DNA from 3 places in the Pantoea sp. B9002 genome. Region 3 is predicted to be linked to each of the others. Evidence: predicted binding sites of a transcription regulator. Region 3 holds the regulator's gene; each other region holds the start of a gene.
The links. The regulator PurR, encoded in region 3, represses purine synthesis genes. The targets are predictions, from matches to a motif close to CANGCAAACGTTTGCNTG.

Region 1 (10,886 bases), on a different contig from region 3:
ATACCACCAAAGGCGAGCCGTGCTTCCACAATCACACCTTCCTCAATTTGCAGATTGATGGCGGCGAAAACCGCGGAAATATCATCATCCAGCCGTTTAGCCACTTTCCACGCCGCAAAGTTGGGTGACACCGTCACTTTAGCAATGGTGATACTGCGAATGAATTCACCCGGCAGCAAGACCGTTTGACGATAGGCGATAAAGAATTGATCGAGCGGCACTTCTCGCCTCTTTTCACCCTGCTGCAAAACCAGACGCGCATTTAATGCCAGCAGCATCGGCGCGCAATCGCCAATCGGCGATGCGTTACCAATGTTGCCGCCGAGCGTGCCCTGATTACGAATTTGCAACGAGGCAAAACGCTCCAGCATGCTGCTAAACGCCGGAATGTGCTGCGCTAAAAACTGATAGCAATGGTGCAATGAGGCGGCGGCACCGAGATAAAGATGCGTTTCATCTTCATGGCAGACCTTCAACTCATCCACCTGATCCAGCGCGATCAGCAGCGGCAAGCGCTGATATTGCTGGGTGATTTTCAGCGTCAGATCGGTGCCGCCAGCCACCAAACGGGCTTCAGGATGTTGCTGATAGAGCTCGGCGAGTTGCGCGACGGTTTTTGGCAGATAGCAGCGGCTGCCCGCGGCTTCGATGATCTGTACTTCATCGTTGCTGAGCGCCTGTAAACGCTGTACTAGCGCGGGTGCATTGGCGCTGAAGGCATCCGCATCAGGTTGTTCACACGCCTGCTGCGCCGCATCCATTATCGGACGATAGCCGGTGCAACGACACAAATTGCCCGCCAGCGCCTGCTCCGCCTGATGACGATCCCAGCCAGCGCTGTTTTTCTGCAGGGTAAACAGCGACATCACGAAACCCGGCGTGCAGTAACCACATTGCGAGCCGTGGCAATCCACCATCGCTTGCTGCACGCTGTGCAGTTCGCGGCCCTGTTTGAGATCTTCCACCGTAATCAGTTGCTTGCCTTGCAGGCTGCTGACCAGCGTCAAACAGCTGTTCACCGCCTGATACTGCATTTGTCCGTCCACCACTTTACCGAGCGTGACGGTGCAGGCACCGCAATCGCCAGACGCGCAGCCCTCTTTGGTGCCGCGACGCTGCTGCTGCCCGCGCAGGTAGTTAAGCACGGTGAGATTGGGATCAAGCTCGCGTTCGGTGATTAAACGATCGTTGAGTAAGAACTGGATCATGCGATTTGCTCCTCACTTTCGCGCTGCCAAACCGGCTTGCCGCTCACCCAGGTTTGCGCGATGTTGCGGTCGTCGCCAAGCGTCATCATTACAAACAGCCGCTCCCAGATGTCTTTGCTGTTGGCATTGCGCAGCTTCTGCAGCGGCGATACCGCCGCATCGAGCACCACGAAATCGGCCTCTTTGCCGGGATTGAAGTTGCCGATAACGTCATCCAGATCGAGCGCGTGCGCGCCGCCTAAGGTGGCGTGATAAAACGCTTCGCAGGCGCTGAGTTTGTACTGCTGTAGCTGGCCGACTTTGTAGGCTTCGCCCAGCGTTTGCAGCAGATTAAAGGTAGTGCCTGCGCCAACATCGGTGCCAATGCCCATGCGCACGCCCTGCTGCCAGCAGCGTTTGATGTTGAATAAGCCGCTGCCGAGGAACAGGTTTGACGTCGGGCAGAAGGCAATCGATGAATCGGTGTCATGCAGGCATTGCCACTCTTGATCTTCCAGATGCAGGCAGTGCGCGAACACGCTGCGTTTGCCGGTGAGTTGGTGGTGATGATAGACATCAAGATAGCCTGCGTGCTCCGGGAATAAAGCTTTTACCCAGGCGATCTCCTGCTGGTTTTCGCTCAAGTGCGTGTGCATCCAGACATCAGGAAACTCCTCGCGCAGCTGACGCACTTTATCCAGTAGTTCTGGCGACGAGGTCGGCGCAAAACGCGGTGTGAGCGCATAGCTCAGGCGACCGCGCTGATGCCAGCGCTCAATCAGTTCACGCGTGTGCTGATAGCTCTCTTCTGGCGTTTCGGTCAGGTATTCCGGCGCGTTACGATCCATCATCACTTTGCCAGCGATCAGCCGCATATCCAGCTGCTGCGCGGCGCTGAACAGCGAATCGACCGACTGCTTATGCACGGTGCCGAACACCAGCGCGGTGGTGGTGCCGTTCGACAGCAGCTGATGCAGGAAGAACGCCGACATTTTTGCCGAGTGATCGGGACAGTGATATTGGCTCTCCACCGGGAAAGTGTATTGGTTGAGCCACTCCAGCAGCTGTTCGCCAAAGGCGCCGATCATCTCGGTTTGCGGGTAATGAATATGGGTATCGATAAAGCCGGGCACGATCAGTTTGCCGCGCAGATCGGTGACGCGCGTCGGATCGACGCGCCCTTCCGCGATTTGCCAGCTTTCAAGGCTGACCACTTTGCCGTCACGCAGCGTTAATAAGCCATCTTCGAGATAGCGCGCGTTGGCAGCGATGTCGTCTGGCTGCGCGGCCAGAGCGGTAAAATCAAAGAAGCTGGCGCGCAGCAGCGTTTCGGGTGCGTAAGGCATAATGGTTCCTTGGTGCTTTTTTATTAGTGCAGGTAATTGCCTTAAAGATAGTTTGCAAAGCGCATGCCAATGCAAAGAACAAAAAATACTGTTTACTTTCAATATAATAGGTTGATTTGATGGGTTTTTGTGTCAAGCTTGGCGAGCAACCGTATGCGCAACCGGTTGCCTGCTATCGCAAACGGTTGCGATTTAACATTGCGGCGAGTTTTGTCGGGCATGGCGTGTTTATCGCCTGATGAGATGCGTCTTTGTGGTGCGCTAATGCACTCGTAATGTGCAGGAAAAATCCTGCAACACGCTCCTTTTGGTTTTCATGAGCATGGGTTCGAGGTTAATGCTAAGGTGTGGCTGATAACCTGAAATCGTTTAAGGAACAGTGAGATGATTATTTTTGTTACTGGCGCAACTGCTGGTTTTGGTCAAAGTATCACCCGCCGCTTCATTGCTACAGGTCACAAAGTGATCGCCAGCGGACGTCGCGCTGAGCGCTTAAAAGAGTTGAAAGATGAGCTGGGCGACAATCTATATACCGTTCAGCTGGACGTGCGTAATCGCGCCGCCATCGATGAAGTGATCGCCTCCCTGCCCGCTGAATGGCGCAATATTGATGTGCTGGTTAACAATGCTGGCCTGGCGTTGGGTGTGGAACCGGCGCACAAAGCCAATATCGAAGACTGGGAAAATATGATCGACACCAACAACAAAGGTTTGGTGTACATGACGCGTGCGGTGCTGCCTGCAATGGTTGAGCGCAACGTCGGTCATATCGTGAATATCGGTTCGATTGCCGGCAGCTGGCCTTATTTGGGTGGCAACGTGTATGGCGCGACCAAAGCATTCGTGCGCCAGTTCAGCCTGAATCTGCGTACCGACCTGCATGGCACCGCGCTGCGCGTGACCGATATCGAGCCAGGTTTGGTGGGCGGCACCGAGTTCTCAAACGTGCGCTTCAAGGGCGATGACGATAAAGCGGGCCAGGTTTACGAAGGCACCACCGCACTGACGGCGGAAGATGTGACCGAAGCGGTCTATTGGGTGACGACGCTGCCGAAGCACGTCAACATCAATACGCTGGAGATTATGCCGGTGACGCAAACCACCGCAGGACTGAAAGTACATAAAGGTTAATTGCGGTTATACGCTTTTTGATCGAGATACCCGGGGCGACCATCCCGTGAGGCGCTCCGGCGGCTTTCGCCGCTACGACCTCATCGGGATGTTTCCCCTAATATCGAACGCCTGTGTGGCCGATTATTACGCGCGGTCCCAACCCGTCACGATGATTAACATGCCGCTCAAGGCGACCAGCGCGCCGACCCAATCCCACGTACTCAGTTTTACGCCATCCACCACGCGCAGCCAGATCAGCGCCGTCAGCACGTATACGCCGCCATAGGCCGCATAAACGCGTCCGCTCGCGGCGGGATGCAACGTCAACAACCAGACAAACAGCGCCAGACTCGCTGCGGCGGGCACCAGCAACCAGGCCGTCATGCCCTTCTTCAACCACAGCCACGGCAGGAAACAGCCAACAATTTCCGCTATCGCAGTGATAAAAAACAGCAAGGCGGTTTTTACCAGCATAGAAAATCTCTCGCTAAGCTAAACAAAGCGCTCACCGCTGGTGAGCAAAGAAGCAGCGATGATATACTAGCGCCCATGGTTGTTACAGCCGCGATCCCGGCTGTGCTGGTGTTAACTGAAGGAAATGACGATGAAAAAACTGTTTTCCGCCCTGCTGGCTACCGTGGTGACTTCTAGCCTGTTAATGGCTGCGCCCATCGCTTCGGCCAAAACCGATCGCCTGATTATTGAAGATGGCAGCAGCGCCTCGAGTAATGAAGCCGCGCGCCAGAGCAAAGAGCAGTGGAACGATACCAAAAACCTGCGCAACAAGGTCAATACGCGCGTCGAGAAAGAGTTCGATAAAGCGGACAAAGCCTTTGATACCCGCGACTCCTGCGAAAAGAGCTACAACGTTAATGCCTATTGGGAACCGAACACGCTGCGCTGCCTTGACCGCCGCACCGGACGTCCACTTGCACCCTAATCGTTTATCACTGCTATAGTTTTGACAGGATTTCTGACCAAAGGAGTGAATGATGAAAAAACGTAATGCAGTTCTGCTGATGGCGATGTTGTCGCTGCCGGTATTGGCGCAGGCTTCTTGTGAAAGTGTCAAAGCGGACATCAGCAAAAAAATCATTAACAACGGCGTCGCCGAATCGGACTTCACGCTGGATATCGTGGCCAATGATCAAGCCGATCAGGTCGGCGGTCAGGTAGTGGGTCATTGCGAGAACGACACACAGAAAATCGTCTACAAGAAAACTGGCCGTGATGGTGACAGCACCGTGCCAGACGGCGCGGGCAGCTCTCAGGATACGCCAGCGCAGTAACCTTCGGGCGGCTCTCTGGCCGCCCTGCTTTTACTCCACTTCCGGCCTTTGCCGCGGCATCATCCACGCCACCCACAGCGTTAACAGCGCAATCAGCAATGACACCACAAATACCCAATGTAATGAGCTGGCGATTTGTCCGGTCCAGTCATGCAATGTCGCCTCCGGCAGCGCCTGACGGCTTTCGTGCGACATGATTTTCTGCATCGGATCGTCCGCCTGCGGCAGCCGCAGCGACAAGTTGAGGTTCAGCACCGCGCCCAATAACGCGGTACCAATCGCCGAACCGATCATGCGGCTAAACATAATTGAGGCGGTGCAAATGCCGCGAATGTCGTAATGCGCATGGTTCTGTACCGATACCAGAAACGTGGTGCTGGTCATGCCCATGCCGGTGCCAATCACAAAGGCGGTGAATCCTGCCTGCATGATCGAGCTGTCGCTGCGTAGTAACAGCAGCAACGCGCTGCCCGCAATCAGCAGCAGCGCGCCCAACTGCGCGGTGAAGCGATAGGAGGTGATGAGCATCAACCTGCCGCTTAAGGTGCTGGCCAGCGGCCAGCCAATCGACATCATCGCCAGTGCGCTGCCGGCCTGCAGCGGCGTGCCGCCGGTGATGCCCTGAATCCACGTCGGCAGAAAGGCGCTGATGCCCATCATGCTGGCACCGATAATCAGGTTGCCGATGTTGCCAGCGACGATGAGCCGACTGCGCCAGATTTCCAGCGGAAACAGCGGCGCATCGGCACGCTGTTCATGCTGTTTTAAACGCCAGGCGGCGATGACCGCCAGCAGCAGGAACGGCACCAGCCAGAAGCCGAGCACTTCTGCCTGCAACAGCGCGACCAGCAACGCCGTTACGCAGATCATCAGCCAGCAGCTGCCGGTGAGATTGAGCGTGGTGGCCTGATTTTGTTCGCGCGACGGAAGAAAACGCGCCAGCAGCAGCATGGCGATGGCGCCAATCGGCACGTTGACCCAGAAAATCACCGACCAGCTAAAGTGCTGCACCAGCCACGCACCGCTCAGCGGACCGATGATTGCCGCCACGCCCCAGACGCTGGAGAGCCAGCCCTGGACGTTGGCGCGTTCGCGCGGCGAATAGACGTCCGCCACAATGGTGGAGGTCAGCGGCATAATCGCGCCGGCACCTAAACCCTGAAAAGCGCGAAACAGGATTAGCCACGTCATGCTGTGGGCGAATCCGCACAGAATCGATCCCAGCAAAAACAGCGAAACACCTATAAACAGCAGCCGTTTGCGGCCCCACATGTCTGCCAGTCGGCCATACAGCGGCACGCTGACGGCTTGCGTCAGTAAATAGATGGAAAATACCCAGCCAAACTGCGAAAAGCCGCCAAGATCGGCAATGATGGTCGGCATCGCGGTGGCCACGATGGTGACTTCAATCGCCGCCATAAACATAGCGAGCATGCAGCCGATGAGAATCCAGTGGCGATGTTCCGTGTTCAATTCTGCAGTTTCAGTCATATGTCTCCCTAATTTCTAACAAGGCTAGCTGAAAATTTACCAGACCAGTTTCCTCTGCGTGCGCCCCATTAGTGACGTCGTCACTTATTTCGATGAAAATTTTTTATTGTCGGATGATGCCTTATTCCATGCGGGTTAGATGCGATTTTTGATTATTTCTATCTGTCTGATTTTGCCGCAAAAACTGGCGCTTATCGACAAGCATTGCTATAGGTCTAAGCGGTGCTTTCCAGTTATTCACTGAAAAAGCATCTGCTAACAGTCATTTTAACTGCAATTTAACGGGGTGAAGGATTTTCGTATGTGTACGTTTTAACACTGCGCCGCCATCCTGGGAATGACGTCACCATATCGAACGATTTTATGAATCAGGGAGACACTGGCTATGCAAAATGCATCGCTCGCCCGCCGCGCTGGGCTGGCTCTGCTCGCGATTGTTGCGGTGATTGCCCTGCTGGTTTGGGGGCTGGGGCTGAATACGCTGCGCGACCGCCGGGAAGATTTGATGTATCTCGGACAGCAGCATCTGTTTTTAGTGTTTTGGTCAATGTTCTTTGCGCTGCTGGTGGGCATTCCCAGCGGGATCATGCTGAGTCGTCCGTTTGCCCGTCGCTGGGCAGAATACGTGATGCAAATCTTCAACGTGGGTAACACGCTGCCACCGCTGGCGGTATTGGCGCTGGCGATGGTGATTGTCGGTATCGGCGATCGTCCCGCGCTGATTGCCCTGTTCCTCGCCTCGCTGCTGCCTATTGTGCGTAATACTTTTGCCGGTTTAAGCGCGGTACCGCCGTCGCTGATCGAAGCCGCCAACGGTATAGGTATGACGAAGTTTCAGCGTTTGCGTCAGGTGGAAATTCCCAATGCGCTGCCGGTGATTCTGGCAGGCGTGCGCATCGCCACGGCGATTAACGTCGGCACCGCGCCCTTGGCGTTTCTGATTGGCGCCAGCAGTTTTGGCGAGCTGATCTTCCCCGGCATTTACCTCAACGACTTCCCTACGCTGATCCTCGGCGCTGTGGCCACGGCGCTGGTTGCGCTGGTGCTCGACATGCTGCTCGCGGCATTGGGACGTTATCTCAGCCCGCACTCTGCGGCTTAACACAAGGAGTTTTGTGATGGCCAATGCCAATAAGCTGGCGCGCTGGGTTAAACGTACTGCGCTGGCACTCACCGCGACGCTGGCAATCAGCCAAAGCGCCGCGGCTGCAACCCCGATTACCATGGCAACCAAGAGCTTTACGGAGCAGCACATCCTCTCTGCGATGACGGTGATCTGGCTGCAAAAGAAAGGTTTTCAGGTGATCCCCAAGACCAATATCGCCACCACTATTGGTCGTAACGCGATGATCAATAAACAGATTGATATGACATGGGAATACACCGGTACTTCGCTGATCATCTTTAACCACATCAATAAGCCGATGTCGACCGAAGACGCGTATAAAACGGTGAAACAGCTGGATGCGAAGTTGGGCCTGGTGTGGCTCAATCCTGCACCGATGAACAATACCTATGCGTTTGCCATGCAACGCGATCGCGCGGACAAAGAAGGCATCAATACCATGTCGCAACTGGTGGCGAAGCTGGAAGAGGTACGCAAGAACGATCCGGATCATAACTGGAAACTCGGCTTGGACCTGGAATTCTCGGGCCGCTCCGATGGCCTGAAGCCGTTGCAGAAAGCCTACAACATGCCGCTCGACCGTCCGCAGATTCGCCAGATGGATCCCGGCTTAGTCTACAACGCGATTCGCGATGGCTTTGTTGACGCGGGCTTGATCTACACCACCGATGGCCGCGTGAAAGGGTTTGAACTCAAAGTGTTAGAGGATGATAAGCACTTCTTCCCGAGTTACAACGTCACGCCTGTCGTGCGTCAGGATGTGCTGGAGAGCCATCCCGGCTTGGATACGGCGCTCAATCAGCTCTCCGCGTTGATTAATGACGAAGCGATCACCGAGATGAACAAGCGTGTCGATATTGATCATCAGTCGCCGCAACAGGTGGCGCGTGATTTCCTTCAATCCAAGAACATGCTGTAAGGAGGCGCTGTGGATACCTTGCATTACATCATGAATAACTGGCACACCTTGATGACGCTCACCTGGCAACACACGTGGCTGGTGCTGGTCGCGGTTGGTTTCGCCATTATCGTTGGCGTGCCGCTGGGCATTTTGATTGTGCGCTTTAAGTGGCTGGCCACGCCGGTGCTCGGCATCGCCACCATTGTGTTAACCATTCCAACCATCGCATTGTTTGGTTTGATGATTCCGCTGTTTTCTGTGATCGGTCAGGGCATTGGCGCCCTTCCCGCCATTACCGCCGTGTTTCTCTACTCGCTGCTACCAATTGTGCGTAACACCCACACCGCGCTGGAGAATTTGTCTCCCGGACTGCGTGAAGCCGGGCGCGGGATTGGCATGACCTTCTGGCAGCGTCTGCGCTGGGTAGAAATTCCGATGGCGCTGCCGGTGATTTTTGGTGGTATTCGTACGGCGGTGGTGATGAACGTCGGCGTGATGGCGATTGCCGCCGTGATTGGTGCGGGCGGTTTGGGCCTGCAACTGCTCGACGGTATCAGCGGCAGTGATGTGCGCATGCTGATTGCCGGTGCTTTGATGATTTGTTTGCTCGCGATTGTGCTTGATTGGCTGCTGCACCGTTTGCAGTCGGCGCTGACTCCTAAGGGGATTCGATAATGATAAAACTGGAAAACCTGACGAAAACCTTTACGCAAAAGAACGGCACGTCACTCAATGCCGTGGATAACGTCAGCCTTGAAGTGCCTGCCGGGGAAATGTGCGTGCTGCTCGGCCCATCGGGTTGTGGCAAAACCACCACCCTGAAGATGATTAACCGTTTGATTCCGTCCTCAAGCGGCAGGATTTTGATCAACGGTGAAGACACCAGCGGACAAGATACCGTCACCCTGCGCCGCAATATTGGCTATGTCATCCAGCAGATTGGTCTGTTCCCGAACATGACCATCGAGGAGAACATTACCGTGGTGCCGCGCATGCTGGGCTGGGATAAGAAGCGCTGCCGCGAACGCGCCACGGAATTGATGAGCATGGTGGCGCTCGATCCGACCAAGTTCCTGCATCGCTATCCGCGTGAAATGTCCGGCGGTCAGCAGCAGCGTATTGGCGTGATTCGCGCGCTGGCCGCGGATCCACCGGTATTGCTGATGGATGAACCTTTCGGTGCGGTCGACCCGATCAACCGTGAAGTGATTCAGAACGAATTCCTTGAGATGCAGCGCCAGTTGAAGAAGACCGTGATGCTGGTTAGCCATGATATTGATGAAGCGCTGAAGCTCGGCGACCGCATTGCGGTGTTTGGTCAGGGCAAAATTGTGCAGTGCGCCAGCCCGGATGAATTGTTAGCCAAACCGGCGAATGACTTTGTTGGCTCCTTTGTCGGTCAGGACCGTACGCTGAAACGTTTGTTACTGGTGCAGGCGGGCGATGTCACCGATCAGCAGCCCACCATCACCGTGCAGCGTAATACGCCACTGCAGGAAGCTTTCGCCACCATGGACGATAACGATATGCGTTCGGTGACGGTGGTTGATGAAGATGGCAAGCCGCTGGGATTTGTGAAGCGTCGTGAAGCGCGCGGCGCCACTGGCCGCTGCGAAGAGATGCTGCATACCTTTAAAGTGACGGGCAAAGCGGAAGAGAACCTGCGCGTGGTGCTGTCGAAGCTGTATGAACACAACACAGTGTGGATGCCGATCGTCGATGAGGAAGGTCGTTATAGCGGCGAGATATCGCAGGATTACATTGCCGATTATCTCAGTTCTGGACGTACGCGCCGTCGGTTGAATCCGTAAACCGCACAATGCTTGAAACGCAGGAAGAGGCGGCAGAAGAGTAACGTGTCCCGCGCCATGGATGGCGCGGGCCAAGCCCCAGGGATGGTTTATGGCGTCTTTACGATCTGCCGCCTCTTCTTGCGTATGCACCCTGCACGTTAGTGCGACTCCTCAGCCGTTTTTGCCGCGACTGCTTCGCTGCGCTCTGAAGGCAAAACGACATTCAAAATAATCGCCAGCATCCCGCCGGTAGTCACCGCGTGACCAAACAGGTTGCTTATCAGCGTCGGGAACTGTTTCAGTACTTCAGGCACCGCTTCGACACCCAAGCCGATACCAAACGACACGGCAACGATTAACATCTCGCGACGGCCTAGCGGCGTTTGCGTCATCACGCGGATGCCGGCCGCCACCACGCTCCCAAACATCACGATGGTCGCGCCGCCCAGCACTGGCGGTGGAATCTGCTGCAGCATGTAGCCAATCGCCGGGAACATACCGAGCAGCACCAGCATCACGCCGATCACCATGCCAACGTAACGGCTGGCGACGCCGGTCATCTGGATGACGCCATTATTTTGCGCAAAAGTGGTGTTGGGAAAGGCAGAGAACACGGCGGCAAGCAAGCAGCTGATGCCAT
Region 2 (10,847 bases), on a different contig from region 3:
ACAATAATGGCCAGCAGCAGCTCAAGCTGCGTCAGGCGAATAAACAGATGCGCTGCGTTACTGGCTGCCAGGCGAAAGCGCGGCACCAGCAGATAGCGATTGGTCAGCGCAATAGCGATCATCAGCATGACCAGCAGCACTTTCACCACCAGCAGCTCGCTCCACGGCGTGGCTTGCCAATGCAACGGCGAACCGGCAATCAGCACGCTATTTATGATGCCCGTCAGCAGCGCGAGCGCCACCGCCAGGTGGCCGTAACGCGAGAAGCGCATCATGCAGCGAATCGCATCGGTGCGAAAAGCAATCTGCCGCGCTTCACGCATCAGCAATAACAGCGGCAGTAATCCGCCCGCCCAGAATGCAGCCGCAATCAAATGCAGCGCGTGATTGCCTTGTTGCAGCAATCCGGGCCAGCCATCGCGCATCGCGGCGTGGCCAACACCGGCTAGAGCCACCAACTGCAACAGGCCGCTGCACAGCAGCAGATTTTGCCGCAGTGTGCCACGCAGCAGTAGCGCCAACGTGCTCAGCAGTGCGAAAGCGATTTCCCAACGCCAAACCTGGCCGAAGCGCGTGCTGAGAACCGCCTGCCAGGTTGCGCTATCACTGACATTTCGCCAGTCGCCGCTCATCAAGCCGGTTTGCGTTGCCAGCATCAACAGGGCGCTGAACAAACTCAACAGCGCGCTGGTATGTAAAATTAAACCTAAACGCTGTGATAGCAGCGGACGATAGCGGCGCGGCGCCAGCAGCGCGGTATAGAAGGCGCTACCGGCGAGCAGCAGCACCGACATAAAATGCAGCGCCCGCAGGCCAATCCACAACGTGCTCAAACTCATCAGTCACTTCACGCTGAAGGTGTAGCTACCTTTGGTTTTATGCCCATCAACGGACAGCACATGCCAGTTCACCTGATAGTTGCCCGACGGCAGCGGCTGGCTGATCGGCACAATCAGCTGATCGTGTTGTTTATCGTTGAGTTTGGCTTTCCCGACGGCTACCGGTTGATGTTGTGCATTGAGCACATCCACGCCACTGAATGCCGCTTCAACATCTTCGGTAAAGGTCAGCGTTAAATTCTGCGGGGAGGTTTCCACCACCGCTTTGTCGGCTGGGACCGGGGTTTTCAGGTGAGCATGCGCCATGGCAACCTGGCTGAAGGCCAGCGTTGATGACGCCAGAAGTAGCGCGACGACAGAGTTGAACGCAGTTTTCTTCATGACTTCTTCCCTTTTAAATGCGGCAAACCACCGCAAACGTGGCAGCAGGATACGCCGCCGATCCGCAGGTGTCGAGACTTGCGGTGCGATCCAATCCGCTTGATCCCAGGGTCCGAAACCATTACTTTTGCCCCTGTTTATCAGGAGAAAAGCATGAGCCAAAACCTTGCCCTGCTCTCGCAGGAAGAGAAAGACAAAGTCAATGTCGATCTGGCCGCCGCGGGCGTTGCATTTAAAGAGCGCTACAATATGCCGGTGATTGCCGAAATGGTTGAACGCGAGCAACCCGAAGCGCTGCGTGACTGGTTTCGTCAGCGCTTAATGAACTATCGCCAGGCTTCGCTTAGCCTGTCGCGCCTGCCCTACGAACCTAAGCAGAAGTAATTTATGTTACGTGTTATTGATACCGAAACCTGCGGCCTGCAGGGCGGCGTGGTGGAAGTGGCATCGGTGGATGTCATTGATGGCCAGATCGTCAATCCGATGAGCGACTTAATCTGCCCGGATCGCCCAATCAGTCGTCAGGCGATGGCGGTACATCGCATTACGGAAGCGATGGTGGTGGGCAAACCCACTATCGAAGAAGCGATTGGCCGCTATCATGGCAGTCCGCATTACGTGGCGCACAACGCCAGTTTTGATCGCCGCATGTTGCCCACTATGCCGGGCGAATGGATCTGCACCATGACGCTGGCGCGTCAGCTGTGGCCAGGCATTAAATATGGCAATCAGGCACTGCGCCACAGCCTGAAGCTGGATGTCACACCACCGGCCGAACTGCACGCGCACCGCGCATTGTATGACTGCTACGTTACCGCTGCGCTGCTGATCCGCATTATGGAAACCTCCGGCTGGAACGCCGAGCAGATGGCGAATTTATGCCAGCCCGCGCCCGTGAGCGGCGATGTATTCCCGTTCGGCAAATATCGCGGTCAGAGTATTGGCAGCATTGCGCGGAAAGATCCCGGCTATCTGCGTTGGGTGCTGGAAAATGTGCGCGATTTGCGCCCACCGTTAAGGCAGGCGCTGCGCAAGTACGTGAAGAGCGATCAGTAATCGACGCGGTCTGGTAAGCTGCCCTGCGCCAGGCCGATCAGAAAGGTGAACTCCTGCGCCACACCTTCATACGCTTTGAAACGCCCCGATTTGCCGCCGTGGCCAGAATCCATCTCGGTGCAAAGCAACAGCAGCGAATCGTTGGTTTTCAGCTCGCGCAGTTTCGCCACCCACTTAGCCGGTTCCCAATACTGCACCTGCGAATCGTGCAGGCCGGTGGTGACCAGCAAATGCGGATAGGCTTTGGCCTCGATGTTGTCATACGGGCTGTATTGGCGAATGGTGTGATAGAACTCCGCCTGTTCGGGATTGCCCCACTCATCGTATTCGCCGGTGGTCAGCGGAATCGTCGGATCGAGCATCGTCGTCACCACATCGACAAACGGCACCTGCGCCACCACGCCGTGGAACAGATCCGGTGCCATGTTCACCACGCCGCCCATCAGTAGTCCTCCTGCGCTGCCGCCCATTGCGTAGAGTTGCTGCCGATGACCGTAACCTTTCGCCACCAGCGCTTCGGTGACATCAATAAAATCAGTGAAGCTGTTAATTTTATTCTTCAGGCGGCCACCGTCATACCATTGCTGGCCGAGCTCGCCGCCGCCGCGCACGTGAATTATCGCGTAGACAAAGCCGCGCTCCAGCAAGCTGATGCGGCTGGTGCCAAAGCTGGCATCCATGCTGCTGCCGTAAGCGCCGTAACCGTACACCAGCAACGGATTGTTGCCGCGCTGGAAATGCTTGTGGTGATAGACCAGCGAAACCGGAACTTCGGTCCCATCGCGCACCGTGATCCACAGATGCTCGCTTTTGTAATCCTCAGATTTGAAGCCCGGCACCGGCGTGCGCTTCAGCACGCGACGATCGCCGGTTTCCATGTTCAGTTCAAACAAGGTGGTCGGCGTGGTCATTGAAGAGTAGCCGTAGCGCAAGGTGTCGCTTTCCGGCGAAGGATTGTAGGCAAGCCAGGTGACATAGGCGGGATCGTCGAAGGCGATACCAAAGCTTTCGCCGCTCTCCCAGTTTATCTGCCGCAAGGTGTTGACGCCGTGCTGACGCTCTTCGACTACCAGCCAATGGCGGAACAGCTGGAAATCTTCCAGCACCACGTTGTCACGCGCCGGGATCAGCGATTGCCAGCGCGCTTCTGCCAGCCACGCGCTGCGATAGAGGCCGAAATTTTTGCCGTCACGATTTGAACGGATGTAGAACTGATGATTGTAGTGATCGATGCTGTATTCGTGGTCGCGGCGACGCGGACAAAAGGTTTGTGGCTGCGCATCCGGATATTCGGCATCGATCAGCAAAATCTCGCTGGTGTTGGTGCTGTACAACGCAATCAGAATGAAGTGCTCGGAAGTGGTTTTGTGCACGCTGAGGTGGAAAGAGTCATCATTCTCTTCATACACCAGCTGATCGTCAGATTGCGGATGTCCCAGTTCATGACGCCACACCTGATACGCCAGCAGCGTTTTCGGATGCTTACGCACGTAATAGAGCGTGCGGGAATCGTTGGCCCAGGCCACGCTGGATGACGCATTAGTCAGCACTTCCGGATACCAGCTGCCGCTCTGCAGATTACGGAAGCGAATGCCGTATTGGCGGCGCGACAGGAAGTCTTCCGCTAAGGCCATCACCTGATTGTCCGGCGTAATCGCCAGCGCGCCCATGGTGTAAAAATCACTGTGCGCGGCGCGTTGGTTACCATCAAGCAACAGCTGCCACGGCTCATCAGCTGGCGCGTCTACTGGCTGACGGAAATAAGCCGGATACTCATTGCCCACTTCATAGCGGCTTTGATAGCGATAACCGTTTTTCGCATAGGGCACCGAGTGATCCTGCGGCGGAATACGGTCGACGATCTCTTTCAGCACCCGTTCCTGCAGCGGATTCTGCGACGCCATCATCGCACGGCCGTAATCATTCTCGGCGTGCAGATGGGCCAGCACCTCTGGATTTTCGCGGTCGTCATCACGTAACCAGTGATAATTATCGATGCGCGTTTCACCGTGCAGCTTCATGGCATGGGGAATTTTTTTCGCGTGTGGCTGATTCATTAGGCTCTTCTCCCTGAAGGACAACATTCAGCAAGCGTGGCACTAATCGTGCGCGATGCCAAGCTGCACGCAGCATCACTTTACGCAGGGTAAGCCAAACATGAAAAGCGAAGGCTGCGGATGCAACCTTCGAACGGGATTAGGCGGCTTTTTCCGCGTCGATATCGCGCTGGATACCGTCGCGCACATCCTGGGGAATTTTCAGCGCATCGCCGAGCGCGGAGAGATAGCTGCGCTCCATAAAGTGGTCGACATCAATGGCTGCGCAGCTGAGGAAATAGAGTTCCAGCGCCTCTTCTTCGTTTTTGACATCGGCGGCCAGCCAGTTGGGATCGAGCGGGCGATTCATCGCCTGCTGAATCAGCGCTTCGGCTTGTGCGCCGTAGCCGGCCTGCTGGATGTTTTGCTCAATTGCGGCACGCTCTTGATCGTCAATATGACCATCACTTTTCGCCGCGAACACCAGCGCCGTGACTAGCCGCTCTGCGCGTTGATCCATCGGCGTTTGCAACTGGCCGAAGCCCGCATCGTCCTGATGGGTTTCACGTATGCGCTGTTTGTACTTGCTCCACAGCAGTGCGCCCGCCGCCGCGCCGCCGCCCAACAGCAAGGCTTTGCCACCATATTTGGTCAGTAGCTTACGCGTGGATTTGCTGCCGACCAGGAATCCCGCCAGTCCGCCCAATGCGCCGGGTGCCAGCATGTCACTCAAGCCGCCCGACTTTCCGTTACCGCCCTTTTTCGCCAGCACCGATTGAATTTGCTGCAACCAATTGCTCATCGTTTAACTCCTGTTTAATTTTCCGTTCTCCATGCTGCCGCAGGCTGTGTCAGTTAACGTCAGAGCGGGAAAAGTATGGCAAACCTGATCGTGGCGAAAGCGTGAGTACGCAAACGTTTTCGTTTATACTGCGCGCGCATTTTGACTGCTAAGGTGAAATTATGACGACTCTTGGAACCGCGCTGCGCCCTGCCGCTACGCGTGTCATGCTGTTAGGTTCAGGCGAATTAGGCAAAGAAGTGGCACTCGAGTGCCAGCGTCTTGGTGTGGAAGTGATCGCGGTGGATCGTTACGCCGATGCCCCGGCGATGCACGTGGCGCATCGCAGCTATGTGATCAACATGCTGGACGGCGACGCGCTGGCCGCACTGATTGCTCAGGAAAAGCCGCACTTCGTGGTGCCAGAAATTGAAGCCATCGCCACCGAAAAACTGCTGGAGCTGGAAGCGCAAGGTCAGAAAGTGGTGCCGACTGCACGCGCCGCACGTCTGACCATGAACCGCGAAGGCATTCGCCGTCTGGCGGCGGAAGAGTTGTCGTTACCGACCTCGACTTACCAGTTTGCTGACAGCAAAGAGAATTTTGTGGCCGCGGCTGAGACGATTGGATTCCCGTGCATCGTTAAGCCGGTGATGAGCTCATCCGGTAAAGGCCAGAGCTTTATTCGCGAAGCCAGCCAGCTGGACAAAGCCTGGGATTATGCGCAGCAAGGCGGACGTGCCGGTGCGGGCCGCGTGATCGTTGAAGGCGTGGTGAAGTTTGATTTCGAAATCACCCTGCTGACCATCAGCGCGGTAGATGGCATTCACTTCTGTGCGCCGATTGGTCATCGTCAGGAAGATGGCGATTATCGTGAATCCTGGCAGCCGCAGCAGATGAGTGAACTGGCGTTGCAACGCGCGCAGGATATCGCCGCTAACGTGGTGAAAGCACTCGGTGGATACGGCTTGTTTGGCGTGGAGCTGTTCGTGTGTGGTGATGAAGTGGTGTTCAGCGAAGTGTCGCCGCGTCCGCATGATACCGGCATGGTCACGCTGATCTCGCAGGATCTCTCCGAGTTCGCGCTGCATGTGCGTGCCTTCCTCGGTCTGCCAATTGGCGGCATTCGTCAATACGGTCCCGCCGCGTCGGCAGTGATTTTGCCTGAGCTGAATAGCCAGAACGTCGTGTTCGGGAATATCGAAGCCGCGCTGGGTGCTGGATTGCAGCTGCGCCTGTTTGGTAAGCCGGAAATCGCCGGTCAGCGCCGTTTGGGTGTGGCTTTGGCAACCGGTGAAAACACCGATGACGCTATCGCGCGCGCCGTGGGCAGTGCGGCAGCGGTGAAAGTTGAAGGTTAAGTGTGCTCGCCATTAATGGCGTTATGCCGCTCAATTAAGCAATAAATTGCAGATGTATGAAGGTGCGCATGAATGCGCACCCTACAAAAAAACCGCCACATTACCGTAGGGTCGCCATTTATGGCGACCGATAAACACCGTTATACGCGAGCGCCTTCAACCGCTTCACGCGCCAGACGTGTAATACGATCCCAGTCACCACTTTCCAGCGCATCATTCGGTACCAGCCACGAACCGCCAATGCACAGCACGCTTTTCAGCGCCAGATAGTCACGGTAGTTGGCTGGCGAGATGCCGCCGGTTGGGCAGAAACGCACCTGCGGGAATGGACCGCCAATCGCTGATAATGCTTTCACGCCACCATTGGCTTCCGCCGGGAAGAATTTGAACTCACGCAGGCCGTAATCCATGCCGGTCATCAGTTCTGAAACCGTGCTGATACCTGGAATTAATGGCACCGGACCTTCAACCGCGGCTTTCAGCAGCGATTCCGTCAATCCTGGGCTGATGACAAACTGCGCACCGGCGTCTGTCACTTCTTTCAATTGCTGGGTATTGATCACCGTGCCCGCACCGACAATCGCTTCCGGTACTTCTTTAATCATTGCACGCAGCGCGTCCATCGCCACCGGCGTCCGCAGCGTAACTTCCAGCACGCGCACACCGCCAGCCACCAGCGCTTTCGCCATCGGCACGGCGTGTTCCAGCTTGTTCACCACGATGACCGGCACGACCGGGCCAGTTTTCAGGATCTGTTCAGCACTTGTTTTCCAGTTTTTCATCACGTTTCCTTAGTTGCATCAGCCCGGCGTACAGCCACGCTGTCAATAATTGGGCTCTACCATACAAGATCGGCTGGAGCGGCGTCCATCGGATATCAAAATTTTTTGAAACTCAGGTTCACTTTTAAGAAAAATGAATTTTGGACGAAAAAAAGCCCGCACATTTGGCGGGCTCAGCATTAGGTCTTTATTCGAACTCGTTCCAGGAACGGCCATCGCGGGTAATCATCGCGACAGAGGCAACCGGTCCCCATGTCCCCGCCTGATACGGCTTCGGCGCTTCGGCATCGGCGTTCCAGGCATCAATGATCGAATCCACCCAGCCCCACGCCGCTTCAACTTCATCACGACGCACAAACAGCGCCTGAATGCCGCGCATGGTTTCCAGCAGCAGACGTTCGTATGCATCGGCCAGATGCGACTGGTTGAAGGTTTCGGAGTAGCTCAGATCCAGCTTGGTGGTTTGCAGTTTATGCTTGTGGTCGAGTCCCGGCACTTTGTTCAGGATTTCGATATCCACGCCTTCGTCCGGCTGCAGACGAATGGTCAGCTTGTTCTGCGGCAGTTCAGCATACGAATCCTTAAACAGGTTCATCTCAGGATTTTTGAAGTACACCACCACTTCAGAGCATTTAGTTGGCAAGCGCTTGCCGGTACGCAGATAGAACGGCACGCCAGCCCAACGCCAGTTATCGATATCCACGCGGATAGCAACGAAGCTTTCCGTGGCGCTCTGCTTGTTAGCGCCCTCTTCTTCCAGATAACCTGGCACTTTCTTGCCCTGCACAAAGCCGGCGGTGTACTGACCACGTACGGTTTTTTCGCGCACATTGGTTTGATCGATACGGCGCAGTGAGCGCAGCACTTTCACTTTCTCATCACGAATTGCATCTGCGCTCAGATCGGACGGCGGCGACATGGCAATCATGGTGAGGATCTGCAACAGGTGGTTCTGGATCATGTCACGCATCTGGCCGGCTTTGTCGAAGTAACCCCAACGGCCTTCGATGCCCACCTCTTCCGCCACGGTGATCTGCACGTGATCGATGGTGCGGTTATCCCAATTGTTGACGAAGATGGAGTTGGCAAAACGCAGCGCCAGCAGGTTGAGCACCGTCTCTTTACCGAGATAGTGGTCAATACGGAAAACCTGGCCTTCTTCAAAATATTTGCCGACGCTGTCATTGATCTCTTGCGAGGTTTCCAATGAGGTGCCGAGCGGCTTTTCCATCACCACGCGTGCCGGTTTGGCGTTCAGCTTGGCGGCGCCCAGACCGTCACAAATCGCGCCAAAGGTGCTTGGCGGCATGGCGAAGTAGTTAATGGTGACACGGTTTTTCTGGTCAAGCATTTTGCCCAGTTTGGTGAAATGCGAGGTGTCATTTACGTCGAGGTTACAGAAGTCGAGACGGCTGCTGAGGGTGTCCCACAGCGCTTCATCGATCTTCTCTTTCATGAAGGTTTCCAGCGCTTCACGTACCACTTTGGTATACGCGGCTTTATCCCAATCCGCGCGACCCACGCCAATAATGCGAGTGGTTTCATGAATCTGACCGGCTTTTTCCAGCTGATACAGTGATGGCAACAGTTTACGGCGCGCAAGATCGCCTTTGGCACCGAAAATCACCAGATCGCATGCCTGGGCTGTTTGTGTAACCGCCATTTTCCTCTCCTCGTTGCAGGATATACCCGGCTTGAGCGTTCTCATCACGCCGGGTCCTTATTGTAATTTTCTTACAGCACAATGTACGTTTTTAGCGGGTCCAGGACAACCCGGACGCAGCGTTTTGCTGGCGTTAACTGTGAACGTAATAAAGGTGTTACGTGTGTTGTAGCGTGCCATTTGAGCACATTTTCTGTTTCGATATTTGTCGTGGCAAAACACGTCAGCGATCAAAGTATCGCAAAAAATTCGCGTTTACATTTGTCCTCCGCTGCGTGCGAGGGGCTATTACACGGTATATTCTTGTGAATTGGCAGCGATTTCATTGATTGATGAACGCGGAAAAGTGATTGACGCTCATTAGGTTAAACCATGCTGGAACAGATTCAGGCGCAACTCGATGCGTTAAGCAAATCAGAACGTAAAGTCGCAGAGCAGATTCTTGCCGCGCCGCAACAGGCGATGCACTCCAGCATCGCCACGCTGGCTCGCGCCGCTGACGTCAGCGAACCGACGGTGAATCGCTTCTGCCATCGTATGGGCACGCGCGGCTTCCCTGACTTCAAATTGCAACTCGCGCAGAGCCTGGTCAAAAGCCCGAATTGGGTGAGCCGCGATGTGGAAGAAAATGACAGTGTGGAAAGTTATAGCCACAAAATTTTTGATTCCGCATTAGCCGGCCTCAGCCGCGTCCGCCAGCAACTCAACTCACAGGTGATTCGTCAGGCGGTTCAGGCGCTGTCAAACGCGCATAAAATTGCCTTTTTTGGCCTTGGTGCCTCCGCCGTGGTGGCACATGACGCCACCAATAAATTTTTGCGATTTAATCTGCCGGTCATCTGGTCAGAGGATATTGTGATCCAGCGCATGAGTTGCATAAATAGTGGTCCAAACGATGTGTTTGTTCTCATCTCACATACTGGTCGCACCAAAAATATGGTAGAACTGGCTCGCCTGGCGCGTGTAAACGCTTCCACTGTGCTGGCTATCACTTCTCCGGGTTCCCCGCTGGCGGCGGAAGCCACGCTGGCTTTGACGCTCGACGTACCCGAAGATACCGATATCTACCTGCCAATGGTTTCCCGCCTCGCACAATTAACCGTGATTGATGTTCTGGCGACAGGGTTTACCCTTGAGCGCGGCGCCGCTTTCCGTGAAAATTTGAAACGGGTGAAAGAAGCGCTGAAAGATTCACGCCTGGAGAAACAGGCGCAGGAAAATAATTAACATCACATTCACAATGTGAGTCGAATCACAGCCCATCGATCATATAGAATAGATGAACACTACGTGTCACTTGAGAGCGACACGATACTTTGCTAACGGAGTCCTTCATGTCCAGACGTCTCAGAAGGACTGAGCAGAGGGATAATCTTAGTGAGGACCCACAGAATAAGGCTCTCAGAGCACATAAGGCAAGCCCTTTGTGCCACTTCTTGTGTCACCTTTGTGTCACCCCACTGTCACCCATAGACTCTTGAGCCCCACCTTTATGTTATAACGTAACGCTAAAATAAAGACCTTCAGACCAGCTCACAGCGGGCCTACGGGGGTAAATACTCAGGAATGAATATTGAGATACCCTCTCAGATTTTTATAGCGGATTCTTAAAGAGACCATAACGATTCATTAACATCATCACTTGGAAGCCTAAATGTATACCCAATGACCAAAGCTTTTAGGCTACTAATGACCCTTATGATTAGGGTTGATATTGATAATCACCCTTCCATAAACAGGAGCTTAATGAGGACCGCTCAGGATAGCCTCAGGAGTCCATTAGAGTATGGCTTGGTGAGGGCTTGAAGAGTCTTTATGCCTTAAGGTTCTATCTTGTTAGATGATAATCATGGTCTGATAAGCCATGAGCACCCACGGCAGTGGGGAACCTCTTAAGGGTATGTTCATATAGAAGTCAATGAGTTTTCACTCTGGGATGACTTCCGGC
Region 3 (10,886 bases):
TTTTCAGGTCTTCAGTGAAACCGGCGTAGGTCACGGCAACACGTTCGCTGTTACCAATTACCGACTGATCGGTAGTGAAGGTGAAGGTCTGGCCGGCTTTCAACGACACATCGTTGCCGCCTTCCAGTTTCATGGTACGAATTTCCGGACCTTTGGTGTCCAGCAGAATAGCGGCCTGACGACCGGTTTTTTCCATAACGGCACGCATGTTGGTGATGCGTTGGCCATGTTCAGCGTAATCCCCGTGCGAGAAGTTCAGGCGCATCACGTTCATGCCCGCTTCCAGCAGTTGAGTCAGCATCTCTTCAGATTCGGTTTTTGGACCGATAGTACAAACGATTTTGGTCTTTTTCATGTCAGGTTTTCTATAAGTTGTGATGGATGATAAAGGTCGGGATTCGATGCGCACGGCACCGAAGTGAGAATATTTATGGTGTTGGATCGGATTTCACAGAAATAAGAATAGGAGACGAAAGCAAAGCGTGCAGAGAAGTTATGCAGTACGCGAGGGAACTGAGTCATCAGTGTTGCGCAAATCATTAGAGTTGTTTGCATAGGCACGTTAGCGCTGAAACCTTTCAGGTGGAACAACGCGGCATAGTATAGTCGCTAAGTATGCGAAAACCAATATAAAAGCGGCGTGATAAAGACGATGCAGATCAAGAAAAGGGTGTTGCGCAAGGAGATAAAACAAGAGTGGTGCGCTCTAATGGACTCGAACCATCGACCCCCACCATGTCAAGGTGGTGCTCTAACCAACTGAGCTAAGAGCGCATTCAGGAAATTCACTAATTGGTGCGTCCGAGTGGACTCGAACCACCGACCCCCACCATGTCAAGGTGGTGCTCTAACCAACTGAGCTACGGACGCACTTGGTGCGCTCTAATGGACTCGAACCATCGACCCCCACCATGTCAAGGTGGTGCTCTAACCAACTGAGCTAAGAGCGCAACACGCTGTCAGGGCGACAGCGGGGACGAATATTAACGGCAGGCCGTGATGCTGGCAAGGGGAAAAAGTGTTTTTCCCCTACGACTGACCAGCAACTGTGCTATGCGTCGTTTTTTTCGCCGTTACCAGCCACTTAGCGCGCGGCGCGCGCCAGGATTACCTGCGCAGGCAGGCGCTGCAAACGACGGATGCGCCAAATCATCATCACTGCTGCGGAGGTCAGGCCGATAATGAAGCCACACCAGAAACCGGCGGGACCCAATTTCGGCAATACCCAATCGGTCATCGCCAGTACATAACCCACCGGCAAACCCAACACCCAATAGGCGATAAAGGTAATGAAGAAGATCGAGCGTGTGTCTTTATAACCGCGCAAGATACCGCTGCCGATCACCTGAATCGAATCTGAGAATTGATAGATCGCCGCCAGCAGCATCAGCTGCGCCGCAAGGGTAATGACTTCCGGATTTGCCGTGTACAGACCGGCGATATCATGGCGGAAAATCACGGTAAACAGCGCGGTGATTGCTGCCATGCTGATGCCAACGCCTTGCCCGGTCCACGCAGCAACGCGCGCCTGTTCGGCTGAACCTTGTCCGAGTCGATAGCCAACGCGAATAGTGGTGGCCACGCCGAGCGACAGCGGCAACACGAACATCAGCGAACTGAAGTTGAGCGCGATCTGGTGTCCGGCCACTTTGACGATACCGAGCGGTGATACCAACAGCGCCACCACGGCAAACAGCGTTACCTCAAAGAACAGCGCCAATGCCACCGGCAAACCCAGCGTGAACAGGCGTGACAAAATCGCGCGTGACGGTGCGGACCAGCGCGTTTTCATACGGATGTCGCGCATGCTTGCCATGCGTTTCACCCAGAAGCGCATCACCAGGAACATCACCCAATAGACCGATGCTGTCGCCACGCCGCAGCCGACGCCGCCTAAGGCCGGCATACCAAAATGGCCGTAAATGAACACATAGTTGAGTGGAATGTTCACCATCAGGCCGAGAAAACCGAGCAGCATCGCCGGTTTGGTTTTCGACAAGCCTTCACATTGGTTGCGCATCACCTGGAACAGCAGATATCCCGGTGCGCCCCACAGCAACGCATGCAGGTATCCTTCGGCTTTGGCGGCCAATTCAGGATCGATGTCATGCATGGTGTTAATCAGATAACCGGCGTTCCACAGCACCACCATAATCAGTAGCGCAACGGCCATTGCCATCCAGTATCCCTGGCGCACTTGTTCCGCGATACGTTCGCGTCGTCCTGAACCGTTGAGTTGCGCAACGGTAGGCGTCAAAGCCAGTAGAAGACCATGACCAAACAGAATGGCGGGAAGCCAGATAGAGGTGCCGACAGCAACGGCGGCCATATCCGTGGCGCTTACCGCACCGGCCATAACAGTATCTACAAATCCCATCGCGGTCTGGGCCACCTGAGCAAGGATGACCGGGATCGCAAGGGCCAGCAATTGACGCGCTTCTGTAAAATACTTCTGCACGTTACACCTGCTTAATTAAAGAAGAGAGCGGGGCGAAATCCCCAAAGAATGCGCGGCATAGTGTAGCGGCAGCGCTGGCTTCCGCCAAACGTTGATCGCATTTTGTTTAGCAATTTGTGTAAAGTTTGAACTCCGCCAAATTAAGCTGCCGCCGACAAGCTGTGATAAACTGACGCAAACTTTGCAGAGGCTGAGATTATGTTTACTGGAATTGTGCAAGGCACGGCAGAAATTGTCGGCATTGAAGAGAAAGATCTGTTTCGTACCCATATTGTGCGCTTACCGGACGATCTGTTACCGGGACTGGCGCTGGGCGCATCGGTAGCACACAACGGCTGCTGCCTGACCGTGACCGAGATTAACGGCGATTTGGTCAGCTTCGATCTGATTAAAGAAACATTGCGTATTACCAACCTGGGTGAATTACAGGTGGGTGATGTGGTGAATATTGAGCGTGCAGCGAAGTTCAGCGATGAAATTGGCGGCCATTTAATGTCCGGCCATATTATGACCACGGCGGAAATCTGCAAAATCATCCAGTCAGAAAACAACCGAGAAATCTGGTTTAAATTACAGGACGCCACGCAGATCAAATATATTCTGCATAAAGGTTTTGTGGGTATCGACGGAATTAGTTTGACCGTTGGCGACGTAACCAAAAGCAAATTCTGTGTGCATCTGATTCCGGAAACGCTGGAGCGGACCACGTTAGGCGCGAAGAAGTTTGGTCAGAAGGTCAATATTGAGATTGATCCTCATACGCAGGCCATTGTGGAAACCGTTGAACGCGTATTAGCGCAGCGTGAAGCCGCCGCACTGGCGCAGATTGCTAGCGCTGAATAATGGCGTTAAAAAAGGCGCCCTGCGGCGCCTTGATTCATTTCCAAAAGCTCATTAACGCGCTACGCGTAATCCGCCATCCTTGCCGCGACTGAATACCACCTGCCACAGCTGAATATCACGGGCACGAAACGCACCGGCGCAGGCGTTGAGATAATAGTCGAACATGCGTTTAAAACGTTCGCCATATTTCTCAGCCAGCTGCGGCCACGCCGCCTGAAAACGCTCATACCAGGCCATTAACGTCGTATCGTAATCTGCGCCAAAGTTATGCCAATCTTCCATGACGAAATGTGGCTCACTGGCATCAGCTATTTGACGTACCGACGGCAGACAACCGTTCGGGAAGATATATTTATCAATCCACGGATCGACATTCATATCTGTTGTAAGGGCACCAATGGTGTGCAGTAAAAATATGCCGTCTGGTTTGAGGTTGCGGTCTGCAACATCAAAATAAGTGGCATAGTTTTTCGGCCCGACATGTTCAAACATACCGACAGAAACAATGCGATCATATTGATTATTCAGGTCGCGATAGTCCTGCAGTAATATAGTGACATCCAGTCCTTCACAGCGTTGTTGTGCCAGTTTTTGTTGCTCAGCAGAAATAGTGACGCCATGCACCGTGACGCCATAATGGCGCGCGGCATATTCCGCCAGTCCGCCCCAGCCACAACCGATATCCAACAGCGTCATGCCTGGTTCAAGTTGTAACTTGCGGCAAATCATATCCAGTTTGGCCTGCTGCGCGTTTTCCAACGTATCAGCATCTTTCCAGTAGCCGCAGGAATATTGCATATAAGGGTCAAGCATCAGTGAGAATAGATCATTACCCAGATCGTAATGCTCTTTACCCACAATCCAGGCGCGTTTTTTGGATTGCAAATTAGTAAGACGCGCGGCGGCGATGCGCAACGTATCTTTAAAATGCCGCGGTAATTGTTTATCCAGATGGTGTTTTAAAACGCGATGGAAGAACATATCGAGCTGTTCGCACTCCCACCAACCATCCATGTAACTTTCACCTAATCCAAGCGATCCTTCCTCGAGAACGCGTTTAAAAAAATCTGGATGCTTTACCTGAATATCCCAGGGACGAGTGCCATTAACTGCAATATCAGCACGCTCTAGCAGTTCATTGACGATCCGAAACCAGTGGTTTTCTTCAAGGCTCACTTCTTCTATAACAGATGAACTCATAGCTTCTCCATCACCTTCCGATCTGAACCTGAGAAAAAGAATAGCCAATTTCCCAAGACCTGTGAGAGAACTCACGGAAAATCCGTGCGCCAGAAATCCGACGTTTTACAGAGGCATGAATTTGAATAGAAAAGTTGGACGCAACACTGGAGTATCGTGCAGACGCCATCCCGCGACAGAGTCGCCAAAGGTATTACATTTATATTATTGATTTAATACAGAATTACTGACCCACAGAGTATATGCTCACGTGGGTCAATATTCAACGGGTTATCGTTAGTTTGCTAACGAAAAGCGTTGAGTTATAGATTATCTTCGCAGGGACGGGAAGTGTGGGCAATATCACTTTGTGCGTTTGCCGATCGCTGGCAGACAAAGCCCGCCCACGCCAGTACCACGGTGGCTACCATCACTAACGTGGTGTTGAACAGCGCCTGCTCAAGGCCGGCGGAGACCAGCAGGCTGGCGACAAAGCACAATCCCAACTGGAATAAGTTCTGTAATCCTGCCGCTTTACCGGTGGCGTGCGGGAAGGGCGCTAATGCGCTGGCAACCACAATCGGATAGATCGCGCCATTGGCCAGCGCCATGCCGCAAAAGGGCATCAGCAGCACAAACAGCGGCGCTGAAGGCATCAGAGCGATGACAAACAGACTCAAAATACTCAGGCTATACAGCACCAGCAACCACGGCAGCAGTTGCGCGCCCTGATAACGATTTAACAACGTGCGACAGCCAAAACCGCCAATCAGAAACGCAATGGTCTGCGGAATATAACTCAGGCCAATGTCGCCCGGCGTCAGGCCAGCAGCGGAGAGAATGAAAGGTGAGCCCGTCAGCCAGGCGAAAAAGCTCGCCGAACATGCCGAATAGATCAAGACGTTACCGCTGTAAACGCGGGTGCCTAGCAAGGTGAACCAGCCGGGCTGTTTGCCTGTGGCAACTTTCTCGCGCTTAGGCGAGGTTAACTGCAGCGTACCGATCAGCAACACCACGGCAACCAGCGTCAGCGTGATGAAGATGCTGCGCCAGTGGAAGTGGCCGATCAGCCAGGCACCGAGCAGCGGTGCCAGCGCCGGCGACAGCGCAACCAGCGGCATAATCGTCGCAAACACTTTATTGGCTTTGGCTTTTGGATAGTGATCCACCACCAGCGCCTGCCAGCTCACGGCAGCGGCACAAACGCCAATCGCCTGCACAAAACGCAGCGCCAGCATCAGGCGGACATCGGTCACCCACAGCATCCCCAGACAACCGAGGGCGAAGATGGCTAAGCCCGCCAGCAAAATCGGCTTACGTCCGTAACGATCCGACAACGGTCCCCAAAAAACCTGGGCGCAGGCAAAACCGCCGAGAAACAGACTCAGGCTGGCGCTGATGGTGCCGGGTGCGGTAGCAAAATCACGCTGCATATCGCCAAAGGCGGGTAAATACATATCCGTGGCAAGAAAGCCGAGCATGCTGAGCACGGCGAGATAAGGCATAAATGCTTTAGACGACAACATGTTGATTCTCTTTTGGGCAGGTTGAACGCCGGGGAGTGTAAAAGGATGCAGCGCGCTTTGTGAAACGCTAATATTTGCATAGTGCTGTTAAATTTTTTGAAGGCAAAATTATGTGGTCAGAATATGCGCTTGAAGTAGTGGATGCGGTGGCGCGCACCGGTAGTTTTAGCGCGGCAGCGCAGGAGCTGCATCGCGTGCCTTCTGCCGTCAGCTATACCGTGCGTCAGCTGGAAACCTGGCTGGCGGTGCCGCTGTTTGAGCGCCAGCATCGGGAAGTGGTGATGACACCGGCGGGCGAGCATTTTGTGCGTGAAGGCCGATCTGTTATCAAAAAAATGCTGGCAACTCGCCGACAGTGTCAGCAACTGGCAAATGGCTGGCGCGGCGAGTTGAGCATCGCGGTTGACTGCATTGTAAAACCGCAGCGCACGCGGCAGTTAGTGAAGGACTTCTATCGCCATTTTCCCGATATGGAGCTGATTATCAGCTACGAAGTGTTCAACGGCGTGTGGGATGCGTTGGCTGATGGTCGGGTGGATGTGGCGATTGGTGCAACCCAGGCAATTCCGGTGGGCGGACGTTTTGCCTTTCAGGACATGGGCGCGCTGAACTGGCGCTGTGTCGTAAGTCCCGATCATCCGCTGGTAAACAGCAAGGAGCTGGATGATGAAACCTTGCGGGCGTGGCCATCGCTGGTGCTGGAAGATACCTCGCGTGCGTTGCCGCGCCGTATGACATGGACGCTGGATAATCAGCGGCGGTTGGTGGTGCCAGAGTGGGAAACCGGGATGGATTGTTTGCTGGCAGGATTGTGCGTCGGAATGGTACCGGGCCATTTGGCGCGTCCGCTGCTGGACAGCCACAAACTGGTTGAACTGGCGCTGCCGCAGGCGTTTCCCGACAGTCCGTGCTGCGTAAGCTGGTCCGAACAGCGCGCGTCACCGGCGCTGGCGTGGTTACTGGCTTATCTCGGGGATGCCGAAACGCTGAACCACGAATGGCTCAGCGAAGTGTCGGCTTAGCGGCGATAGTCGCGGAACGGACCGTACGCCACCGAACGGCGTTCAATCAGCGTTGGCTGGACTTCGATTGTTTGCGGATCTTCGCGCTTGCTGGTAATGCGATCCAGCAGCATTTCCAGCGCTTTTTCACCCAGTTCGGCTTTCGGCTGGTGCACGGTGGTCAGCGCTGGGGTGAAATAGCGCGCGTTGCGCACGTTATCATAGCCAATCACCGAGATATCCTGCGGTACGCGCAAACCCATCTCATCAGCGGCGCAAATCGCGCCCATCGCCATGATATCGCCACCGCAGAACACCGCGGTTGGACGCTGTTTCTGATTTAAAATCTGCTGCATCGCCTGATAGCCCGATTCAGGTTCAAAGTCGCCCTGAACCACCCATTCCGGACGCACCGTAATGCCCGCTTCGTTCATTGCCTGCAGGAAGCCAGCATGACGTCCGCCGCCGGTGTTGCGCTCCATCTGGCCTGGAATGGCACCGATATCGCGATGGCCGCGTTCGATCAGATAACGCCCGGCGAGATAACCGCCCTGAAACGCATTGTCCTGCACGGTATCGGTGAAATCACCGCGTGACGCGCCCCAATCCATCACCACCATGGGGATATTGCGGTTCTCTTCCAGCATCTGCAGCAAATCGTCTGGATATTCCGAACACATCACCAGCAATCCATCGACGCGCTTTTGCGCCATCATCGACAGGTAAGCGCGCTGCTTTTGCAGATCGTTGTGCGCATTGCCGAGAATCAGCGTATAGCCGCGTTCGAAACACCGGTTCTCCACCGCTTCGATAATTTCAGCAAAGTAGGGCGCTTCGCTAGAGGTCGCCAGCAGACCCAAGGTTTTGGTGTGATTGACTTTGAGACTACGCGCCACGGCACTCGGCGAGTAGTGTAATTCTTTGATCGCTTCCCATACGGCGTTACGCGTCTCTTCCGCAACGAAACGCGTTTTGTTGATGACATGCGAAACCGTGGTGGTTGAGACACCCGCGCGTTTTGCGACATCTTTAATTGTTGCCATGAAAATGGTACTCCTGGGCTTATCGCAACTTACTGATAAGTATATTGTTAAACGTTTGCGTCTGCTAATGCTTTTACAGCCCAAAAAAGCGGGCAAAACGGTAGGTTCTAGCAGGCGAAATCACTTCATCACGCTGTAAATACAGCATGCGCAAAATCTGTTGCGCAACGAAAGGCGGCGATTCTAGCAAGCTGGCGCGGATAACACGAGATTTTTGCCCATTGCTGTGCGAAAATCGCCTTAACCCTGATGATTGTGTGACTAAGGAGTTGTGATGAATACCGACCTGAAGCTGGCGCTAATGACCACTGTTGGCGCACTGTTGATGATTATCGCCTTTAGCTTTACCGCGATCATGCATTAACAAAAAAGCCGGAGCTGAGAACAGCATCCGGCTTTTTTATCTTTGTTGCGCAACAACTAGCGAATGGTTTTTGGCGTCATCATACGACGCGCGCCCACATAGTGTTTCTGCCAGTAATCCTCACCCAATGCGCTAATCTGAATATCTTTGCCGGTACGCGGCGACTGAATGAATTTACCATCGCCGAGATACACGCCCACATGGTCGGCGGTGCCGCGATTATTGATGCGGAAGAACACCAGATCGCCTTTCTCCAGCATTTCACGCTTGATCGGTGCCGCATCGCGCAGGTGGTACATCTCATTAGCGGTGCGTGGGAGTTTGAATTTAACCAGATCTTTATAGGCGTACCACACTAAGCCGCTGCAGTCGAAACCGGTGTGTGGCGAAGCGCCGCCCCACTGATAAGGTTTACCGAGCTGACCCATTAATTTGGTCATCGCCGTTTCACGCGCTTTTTGGTAACGCTGGCGGTGCGCTTTACTCATTTTGATGCCGGTCAGTGCTAACGCTTCATCATTGACGGCGATCTCTGGCGTTTTCTTCGCTAACCGTTGATGACCGTATTTCTTAGCAGAGAGTTTCAGCGGGGATTTTTTGCTGGTGGTTTTGTGCAGCGCGGTTTCTGTTTTGGTCTGTTTTTTGAGTTTGAATTTTTGAACAGCAGTCAGGCGCGATTTTTTGGTGGTGGTTTTCACCGGACGTCGTTTGCGGCGCTCGTCTTCACGTGCGCTCTTTTTCTCTGCTTTAAGCGAACTGGCGTTAACGGGCGCATGCGGAGATGCAGCGGCCACATTAAAGAACAGTTGGGCTAAAGCCAGTATGAAAAGCGTAATTAGTAGACGCATAATCCGGTTACAGGTTAAGCAGGCTGAATCAAAGCAGACTGCGGAAAAGTGAGAGAAATCTGATCAAGTGACCAGCGCCGAGGCAATTCTAATCCACTTTTTTTGCAAAAGGTAAGGCCTTTTTCCATTAATATGTTACCAGATTGATTCTGTAGCAAAAATGAGCGATTTCAGCTGGTTAACACAGCGAAACTATTGCTAATTATTAATTTATTAATGCCAATTAATGATATGAAAATGTTATTTGTCATGCGTTAACTTAACAAACATGGCGATTAGCCAGTGCAAACGCAAAATCCCGTTTTCAGTACGGGAGCGAAATCGCTACAATAAACAAACACGAAGTAGAAGATTAAGGAAGGCAATAATGAGTACTGTTGAAAAAATTCAGCGTCAGATCGCAGAAAACCCGATTCTGCTGTACATGAAAGGTTCGCCGAAGCTGCCAAGCTGCGGTTTCTCGGCGCAAGCCGTGCAGGCGCTTTCTGCGTGTGGCGAGCGTTTCGCTTATGTGGACATTCTGCAGAACCCGGACATTCGCGCTGAAATGCCAAAATACGCTAACTGGCCAACCTTCCCGCAGCTGTGGGTCGATGGTGAACTGGTCGGCGGCTGCGACATCATCGTTGAGATGTTCCAGCGCGGTGAACTTCAGCCACTGCTGAAAGAGACCGCTGAGAAGTATAAAGAAGCGGAATAATGCAGAAGGCCGACAAATGTCGGCCTTTTCTTTGGTTACTCGGCAGACGCGTCGTCTGCGGATTCTTCACTGAAAGCCAGCGGCCAGCCGCCCAGGCGTTTCCAGCGGTTCACCAACTCACAGAACAGCGTCGCGGTTTGCTCAGTGTCATACAGCGCCGAATGCGCTTGCGTGCTATCAAACTCCATTCCCGCCGCTTTACAGGCTTTCGCCAACACGGTTTGCCCGAGCACTAAACCGCTCAATGCCGCGGTATCAAAAGTGGCAAACGGGTGGAACGGATTGCGCTTCAGGCTGGCGCGCTCTGCGGCCGCCATCACGAAGTTGAGATCGAAAGTGGCATTGTGCGCCACGATAATGGCGCGATTGCAGCCGCTATCTTTGGTGCCTTTGCGCACCATTTTAAAAATCGCATGCAGGGCTTCATATTCACTTACCGCACCGCGCAGCGGATTGGTGGGATCGATGCCGGTAAACGCCAGCGCCGCAGGATTCAGAATGGCGCCTTCAAACGGTTCCACATGAAAGTGCAGCGTTTCATCGCGGTGCAACCAGCCGTCTTCATCCATTTTCAGCGTGGTGGCTGCAATTTCCAGCAGTGCATCGGTTTGTGCATTGAAACCCGCGGTTTCAACGTCGATCACAACAGGATAAAAACCGCGGAAGCGTTGGTGGAGAGCGTTTAAAGCGTTCGATTCAGACATCAGGATCTCATGGCAATAAATAGGGCAGCGCGCATTATGGCAAAAATCGCAGGAGGGTGCAGCAGGAGAGGGAAGTCAGCCTGCAAATAGCAGGCTGACGAGCAACCTTAGTTGCCTAAGCCGTGACCGGCATGTTTGTTTTCAATCAGCTCGATTTTGTAGCCGTCTGGATCTTCAACAAACGCAATAATAGTTGAACCGCCTTTAACCGGGCCCGCTT

Region 1: the regulator PurR is predicted to act here: its motif matches at 2,708-2,725, upstream of guaD (guanine deaminase).
Region 2: the regulator PurR is predicted to act here: its motif matches at 5,221-5,238, upstream of purT (formate-dependent phosphoribosylglycinamide formyltransferase).

What each region holds. Positions count from the first base shown of each region.
Region 1 covers NZ_JACAPA010000005.1:103,519-114,404, forward strand. The annotation lists gene xdhA (xanthine dehydrogenase small subunit) at 1-1,208, opposite strand, end outside; gene guaD (guanine deaminase) at 1,205-2,533, opposite strand; gene ydfG (bifunctional NADP-dependent 3-hydroxy acid dehydrogenase/3-hydroxypropionate dehydrogenase YdfG) at 2,918-3,664, shown strand; gene HX773_RS03690 (YnfA family protein) at 3,791-4,120, opposite strand; gene HX773_RS03695 (DUF1283 family protein) at 4,251-4,586, shown strand; gene HX773_RS03700 (DUF1161 domain-containing protein) at 4,639-4,935, shown strand; gene HX773_RS03705 (MDR family MFS transporter) at 4,966-6,426, opposite strand; gene HX773_RS03710 (ABC transporter permease) at 6,812-7,528, shown strand; gene HX773_RS03715 (glycine betaine ABC transporter substrate-binding protein) at 7,545-8,471, shown strand; gene osmW (osmoprotectant ABC transporter permease OsmW) at 8,481-9,128, shown strand; gene osmV (osmoprotectant ABC transporter ATP-binding protein OsmV) at 9,128-10,264, shown strand; gene HX773_RS03730 (nucleobase:cation symporter-2 family protein) at 10,405-10,886, opposite strand, start outside.
Region 2 covers NZ_JACAPA010000038.1:74,839-85,685, forward strand. The annotation lists gene copD (copper homeostasis membrane protein CopD) at 1-839, opposite strand, end outside; gene copC (copper homeostasis periplasmic binding protein CopC) at 843-1,220, opposite strand; gene HX773_RS19200 (DNA polymerase III subunit theta) at 1,374-1,604, shown strand; gene exoX (exodeoxyribonuclease X) at 1,608-2,276, shown strand; gene HX773_RS19210 (S9 family peptidase) at 2,270-4,333, opposite strand; gene HX773_RS19215 (tellurite resistance TerB family protein) at 4,473-5,114, opposite strand; gene purT (formate-dependent phosphoribosylglycinamide formyltransferase) at 5,276-6,454, shown strand; gene HX773_RS19225 (bifunctional 4-hydroxy-2-oxoglutarate aldolase/2-dehydro-3-deoxy-phosphogluconate aldolase) at 6,595-7,236, opposite strand; gene zwf (glucose-6-phosphate dehydrogenase) at 7,424-8,899, opposite strand; gene HX773_RS19235 (MurR/RpiR family transcriptional regulator) at 9,272-10,126, shown strand.
Region 3 covers NZ_JACAPA010000017.1:15,460-26,345, reverse strand. The annotation lists gene pykF (pyruvate kinase PykF) at 1-355, opposite strand, end outside; tRNA gene HX773_RS11135 (tRNA-Val) at 698-774, opposite strand; tRNA gene HX773_RS11130 (tRNA-Val) at 794-870, opposite strand; tRNA gene HX773_RS11125 (tRNA-Val) at 874-950, opposite strand; gene HX773_RS11120 (MATE family efflux transporter) at 1,085-2,458, opposite strand; gene HX773_RS11115 (riboflavin synthase subunit alpha) at 2,657-3,301, shown strand; gene cfa (cyclopropane fatty acyl phospholipid synthase) at 3,353-4,501, opposite strand; gene punC (purine nucleoside transporter PunC) at 4,804-6,006, opposite strand; gene punR (DNA-binding transcriptional activator PunR) at 6,117-7,028, shown strand; gene purR (HTH-type transcriptional repressor PurR) at 7,025-8,050, opposite strand; gene HX773_RS11090 (YnhF family membrane protein) at 8,325-8,414, shown strand; gene HX773_RS11085 (C40 family peptidase) at 8,471-9,262, opposite strand; gene HX773_RS11080 (Grx4 family monothiol glutaredoxin) at 9,627-9,962, shown strand; gene rnt (ribonuclease T) at 9,998-10,666, opposite strand; gene gloA (lactoylglutathione lyase) at 10,774-10,886, opposite strand, start outside.